2 regions of the Vibrio sp. B1FLJ16 genome follow, and region 2 is predicted to be linked to the other one. Evidence: predicted binding sites of a transcription regulator. Region 2 holds the regulator's gene; the other holds the start of a gene.

Region 1 (3,196 bases), 440 kb from region 2:
AACCTACATCGCACCAACTATGGTTAACCTGAACCTTGCTAAAGAGCGCTTCCCTGATGTTGAATTCCGTGCGACTCGTGAGCACTAACAGACGTTAATTGAACGCCGCTGTATAGCGACTGGATTTTAAAACGCCCTTGGCTATAGACTTAGTCAAGGGCGCTTTTATATCAGCTAGAATGATTTGAATTGTGTGAGGATGCAACATGAACTGGATTAAAAGAGGAATCAAGCGCTACGACGATTGGTGTGACGAGATGGGGTTAACGCCCGATCAAAAGCGCAGCTGCGTACCTTACCGAAAAGACCCGGTACATAAAGGTGAGGAGAAAATTACATCGTCTCAACCCGGTGATAGTCATGAGCAATCCCAAGATGAAGCTCTTTGATACCCATTGTCATTTCGATTTTGATGAATTTCAGGATGATTTTGAACACAACCTGAAACTCGCGGAGGAGCAGGGGGTAAGACGAATCCTTATCCCGTCGGTTGGTCCTTCAAACTGGTCACGTATTCAAACCTTAGCAAAGCAAAGTCCCCACTTATATTACGCATTAGGCTTCCATCCCTATTTTCTCGATCAAAGGTTTGAGCAATTTTTGCCGCAACTTGAGCAGTATTTGTTTCACGAATGTCCTCAGTGCGTCGCAATAGGAGAGTGCGGTTTAGATTTTGCAATCGACGTACCCGTTTCACTTCAGGAAAAAGCGCTTGAGATCCAGTTTGAGTTAGCCAGACGTTTTGACCTGCCGGTTGTTTTACATAGCCGCAAAGCACACAACCGACTAATTCAAATGGTCAAGGCGGCGAAGTTACCAAAAGGTGGTGTTGTGCATGCTTTTTCTGGTAGTTATCAGCAGGCAACGGAGTGGGTTAAATTAGGATTTTTCATCGGTGTAGGGGGCACCATTACTTACCCGAGAGCCAAGAAAACCCGCGATGCTATTCAAAAGTTGCCTCTTGAAAAACTCGTTATTGAAACAGATGCGCCAGATATGCCTATACTTGGGTATCAGGGGCAGCCTAATCACCCGGCTAAACTCATTCATGTGTTTAATGAGTTAGTGCGGTTACGATCTGGCAAAAAGCAACCGATTGCTTCTCAGTTGTGGAGAAATAGCAATTTTGCCTTCTGTATCTGTGAATGAAATTCAAAGTTAGTGTTCAAACTAGAAATTACTTTCTTATTTGGTGTGAGTTCACTCACAAAGATTAGTGAATCAACCCAGAGTCTTAATAGAAAGTGTGAGGTTGGCATTACTTTAATTCATTATGCGTGAGTATAATTGCCCCCGCTTTATTAGCTCCATTTTGTTACACGCCAATAAATAACTTATAAGGAAGTCATAAACTATGAGCCTGTTTATGAGCCTAGTCGGTATGGTAGTGCTTCTTGCAATCGCATTTGCATTCTCATCTAACCGCAAAGCTATCAATTTTAGAACCGTAGGTGGCGCATTCGCTATCCAATTCGCATTAGGTGCATTTGTTCTTTATGTACCTTGGGGCCGTGATCTACTGAACGGTTTCTCTAGTGGTGTATCTAACGTTATCGCATATGGTAACGATGGTACGTCATTCCTGTTCGGTGGTCTTGTTTCAGACAAGATGTTCGAAGTGTTCGGTGGCGGTGGTTTCATCTTCGCGTTCCGTGTTCTTCCTACACTGATCTTCTTCTCAGCTCTGATTTCAGTTCTGTACTACATTGGCGTTATGCAATGGGTTATCAAGATTCTTGGTGGTGGCCTTCAAAAAGCGCTGGGCACTTCTCGTGCAGAATCAATGTCTGCAGCCGCTAACATTTTCGTAGGTCAAACTGAAGCACCGCTAGTTGTTCGTCCATTCGTTCCAAAGATGACTCAATCTGAGCTATTTGCGGTAATGTGTGGTGGTCTTGCTTCTGTTGCTGGTGGTGTTCTTGCAGGTTACGCATCAATGGGTGTACCTCTAGAGTACCTAGTAGCGGCGTCATTCATGGCGGCTCCTGGTGGCCTATTGTTCGCTAAGATTCTTCATCCTGAAACTGATCAGCCTCATGAAGATTTCGAAGAAGCAATGGACGGTGGCGACGACAAACCTGCGAACGTTATCGATGCAGCAGCAGGCGGCGCAGCTTCAGGTTTGCAACTTGCTCTTAACGTTGGTGCGATGTTGATTGCATTTATCGGTCTGATCGCTCTTATCAACGGTATGCTAGGTGGCGTTGGCGGTTGGTTCGGTATGCCAGAACTAACACTAGAATTGATCCTAGGTTGGTTGTTCTCTCCACTTGCATTCCTAATCGGTGTTCCTTGGGCTGAAGCAACGACAGCTGGCTCATTCATCGGTCAGAAAATTGTTGTGAACGAATTCGTTGCGTACCTGAACTTCACGCCATACATCGGTGATAACGCTCAAGTAATCGCGGCAACTGGTGAAGTGATGTCTGAGAAGACAACAGCTATCATCTCATTCGCACTATGTGGCTTCGCGAACCTTTCTTCTATCGCGATCCTACTTGGTGGTCTAGGTAGCCTTGCGCCAAACCGTCGCAGCGACATCGCGCGCATGGGTATTAAAGCAGTACTTGCTGGTACGTTGTCTAACCTAATGGCAGCGACAATTGCAGGCTTCTGCTTAAGCCTAGCAGCAATGTAATTTAGTACTGGTTCTTAATATATAGACGCCATATTAAATCATGCCCTGTAGCAAGAGATTGCTGCGGGGCTTTTTTTGTTTTCAGCGCTGAAAATTTTTAGATAGTGCCTAGGTCAACAGACCCTAGATAATGATTCTCATCTGACTATCGAGAGAAAGGAAAGCCTGAAAATTTTGAGATACAAACCGTTTGCGCTCTATTTGGTACTACAGTTTTGCGATGAATATCTATAATGTAGACATCAAAAGGCGAACACAACTTACTCAATGGGTAAATGAATTTCCCTGAAATATTAGATCTCGTAGGCATTTTGCTGGTGATGTGATATTAAAGACACCGCAATCATAGATTGTTGTGCCATAGGCCAAACTGGTACTGTGCGGTGACAAGGATAGCAATTGGCATAAGACATTTTCGCAGTCTACGCCGAGTCTTCATGGAACAAAGTCCGTTCATAAATCGATTACTGAGCCATTTTTAACATTATCTCGACTCCTTGATTATAGTTAGAGGTGAGATATGAGGCTGAGTAGTGAATTTTTTGAATATTGATCGGA
Region 2 (3,196 bases):
GTTAATCAATGACCATATTGCTCTGCGCACCTTCAATGTCGAGCCTCTTGGTATTGAGACGCTGGCGAAGCCGTTTCTGGCGATAGGCTACAAGGCATGTGGTGATTATCTGTTTGAGAGCAAGAAACTGGTTGCCAAGCACTACGAGCACCCAGATCCAAAACAGCCTAAAGTGTTCATTAGTGAGCTCAAGGTAGAAGAGTGCTCTGCGGAGCTGCAAGCGATTGTGGCGAAGCTGGTTGAGCAGGTGGATGCAGATAAACTCGCGGGTAGCGCATTTTTGCATGGCGGCCGTTTGTGGGATCTGAGTTTTGCCGATTATCAGACACTAGCGAAAGAGAGTGAGTACGCTTCCTGGCTTGCTGCACATGGCTACGGTGCGAATCACTTCACGGTCAGTGTGAATCAGCTCAATCAGCATGATGAAGTGAAGCAAGTGAATGATCACCTGCGTCAGGCTGGCTTTGTGATTAATGAGTCAGGTGGTGAAGTAAAGGGCTCACCAGAAGTGTTGCTGGAGCAATCTTCAACTATGGCAGATAAAGTATCGGTTAACTTTACTGAAGGCTCTGAAACCATTCCGGGGGGCTTTTACGAATTTGCTAAACGTTACTCGATGGAAAATGGTGAACTCTACCCGGGCTTTGTTGCTGCATCGGCAGACAAAATCTTTGAAAGCACGAATGGCTAACTGAGAGCGTTATTCAATTCCCAATAGTGATGCTGTTGGGAGTGATACCAATCGTAGTAAACAACTGGTCATTCTAGCTTGCTAAAATACTCGATAACTGCGTTAACTTTTCGTTTCAAAGTAAGTTGATTGTAGAATAACTACTTATCGAAAATTTTCGCCTTGTTCTCAAGCATTTTTTTCTACGCTATTTCTGATCACTTATTTACTGTGATTGGAATTAAACTTCCTAATCAGTATGTTACTCAAAAAGAAAAAGCCACCAATGTTGCCATTGGTGGCTTTTATTATTCTATTTACGTTATTCGAATCAGAGATTAACGAGTACCGTAAACAACGATAGTTTTACCGTGCGCAGAGATCAGGTTCTGCTCTTCCAGCATCTTTAAGATACGGCCTACTGTCTCACGAGAACAGCCAACGATTTGACCGATTTCCTGACGAGTGATCTTGATTTGCATGCCATCTGGGTGAGTCATCGCGTCTGGTTGTTTTGCAAGGTTCAGAAGCGTCTGAGCGATACGACCAGTTACGTCTAGGAACGCTAGGTCACCCACTTTTTGGCTGGTTACCTGAAGGCGACGAGCCATCTGCGCAGAAAGACGCATCAGGATGTCTGGGTTTACTTGGATAAGTTGGCGGAATTTCTTAAAAGAAATTTCAGCAACTTCACAAGGAGATTTAGCTCGAACCCAAGCTGTACGCTCTTGGTCTTCCTCGAATAGACCAAGTTCACCAATAAAGTCACCTTGGTTTAGGTAAGAAAGGATCATCTCCTTACCTTCTTCGTCTTTGATAAGAACCGCAACAGAACCTTTAACGATGTAGTACAACGTTTCAGCTTTTTCACCCGCGTGAATCAGCGTGCTCTTTGATGGGTACTTATGAATATGACAGTGTGAAAGAAACCACTCTAATGTTGGGTCGGTTTGAGGTTTACCTAGAACCATAATATCTCACTTCCTCTGCAGGGTACGCTTGCGCTATCCATATTTTAGCTAAGCCTGAATTAGGCTTACTAGAATAAGAGCACTTTTTATATGCTGCAAGCTCTCTTGTGTTTCGGTAAGAAATAGTATCCTTTTTCGAGGATGATTTCTTGATTTTAATCGTGCCACTGTTGGTATTTTCTACGCAAAATTGTGCACATAATCACAGTATGAAAAGTAAACATTCTGAAAGCGAGATTTTTAGCCGATTTTTCCTGTTTCTATCAGTTGTTGTAGGATAGGCCTCACAATGAGCTCCATCGCAAAACTCATCTTCCCGCCCGGTACGACGATAGTATTGTGGCGCGACATAAAAGAACCATCAATCATGGCCAGCAGGTAAGGGAAGTCGACATTTTTAATCCCGCGCAGCCGGATTACGACAAAACTCTCATCCAGGCTCGGAATGCCTTTTGCGTTAAGCGGGTTAGATGTGTCCACGGTCGGGACGCGCTGAAAGTTAATATGAGTACGCGAGAACTGCGGTGTAATGTAGTTCAGGTAGTCATCCATCGAACGCACGATGGAATCCATGACCGCTTCCCGGGAATGGCCTCGGTCGCGAGTATCGCGGACGAACTTCTGAATCCATTCCAGGTTTACAATCGGCACCATGCCAATCAGGAAGTCGACGTGCTGTGCGACATTGACCTCGCCGTCCACGACACCACCATGCAATCCCTCATAGAAAAGAACATCGCTGTTTTCTGGCAAGTCTTGCCAGGGTGTGAATGTACCCGGCATTTGATTGTAGGGTACTGCCTCATCAAACGTATGCAGATAGCGACGTATGCTGCCTGTACCATCTGAGCCAAACTGAGAAAAAAACTTTTCCAGACCGGGAAAGTCATTGGCTTGTGGTCCGAAGTAACTGATATGTTTGCCTTGCTCACGCGCTTTGCGAATTTCGATGTCCATTTCTGGGCGTGTAAAGCGGTGGAAACTGTCACCTTCAACCCATGCAGGTTTGACGTTCATCATATTGAACATCTTGCGAAAGGCTTCAGATGTAGTGGTTGTGCCGGCTCCTGATGAACCGGTAACCGCAATAATAGGGTGTTTAGCTGACATGACAAACCTTGTCGAAAATTGCTTTCCTGAATTATGCAGCAGATGTCTGCTGCACAGATGTTAACCCACTATAGCACGTAACAATGGCTTGTCATCGGGCGAGCGACGGCAAAGTGTGAAGGGGCTAGGGGCTATTTACCTTTTGAGGTGATTTTTGCAGCAGTTTGTGGGTTCTATATACAAGGCAGAGGCTTTGAAATGTAGTTACTCTACCTGATAAGCCGATAACGCAGTAGAGAGGAGCCACAAACGCTGCCCGAAGGGTTCGGCTAAAAGCGTTTTACTCTTTGTTGAGAGGTCTTTTGCTTAGAATGACTAGGCTACAAACCTCTCGCCGCGATTAAAACGCTTTTATCTCGAACAAAAATTCACCACGAAAGATAAACAGACCCTAGAATTTTGCTTTTGTTTGAATATCCACAGTTTCATGCAGTTCAGAAAATAC

Evidence for each region. Region 2 encodes CRP, which controls carbon source genes, mostly activating them, when cyclic AMP is high. Its sites were predicted from a motif close to TGTGANNNNNNTCACA; they were not measured.
Region 1: a site for CRP is predicted at 1,194-1,209, ahead of KHN79_RS10640 (NupC/NupG family nucleoside CNT transporter). Genes of this name have one in related genera too.

Annotation. Positions count from the first base shown of each region.
Region 1 is NZ_HG992749.1:2,348,442-2,351,637, reverse strand. It holds gene prfC (peptide chain release factor 3) at 1-88, shown strand, start outside; gene KHN79_RS10650 (DUF5363 family protein) at 207-389, shown strand; gene KHN79_RS10645 (TatD family hydrolase) at 376-1,149, shown strand; gene KHN79_RS10640 (NupC/NupG family nucleoside CNT transporter) at 1,355-2,638, shown strand.
Region 2 is NZ_HG992749.1:2,783,899-2,787,094, reverse strand. It holds gene KHN79_RS12720 (DUF1338 domain-containing protein) at 1-691, shown strand, start outside; gene crp (cAMP-activated global transcriptional regulator CRP) at 1,009-1,641, opposite strand; gene KHN79_RS12710 (phosphoribulokinase) at 1,882-2,751, opposite strand; gene KHN79_RS12705 (YheU family protein) at 3,143-3,196, opposite strand, start outside.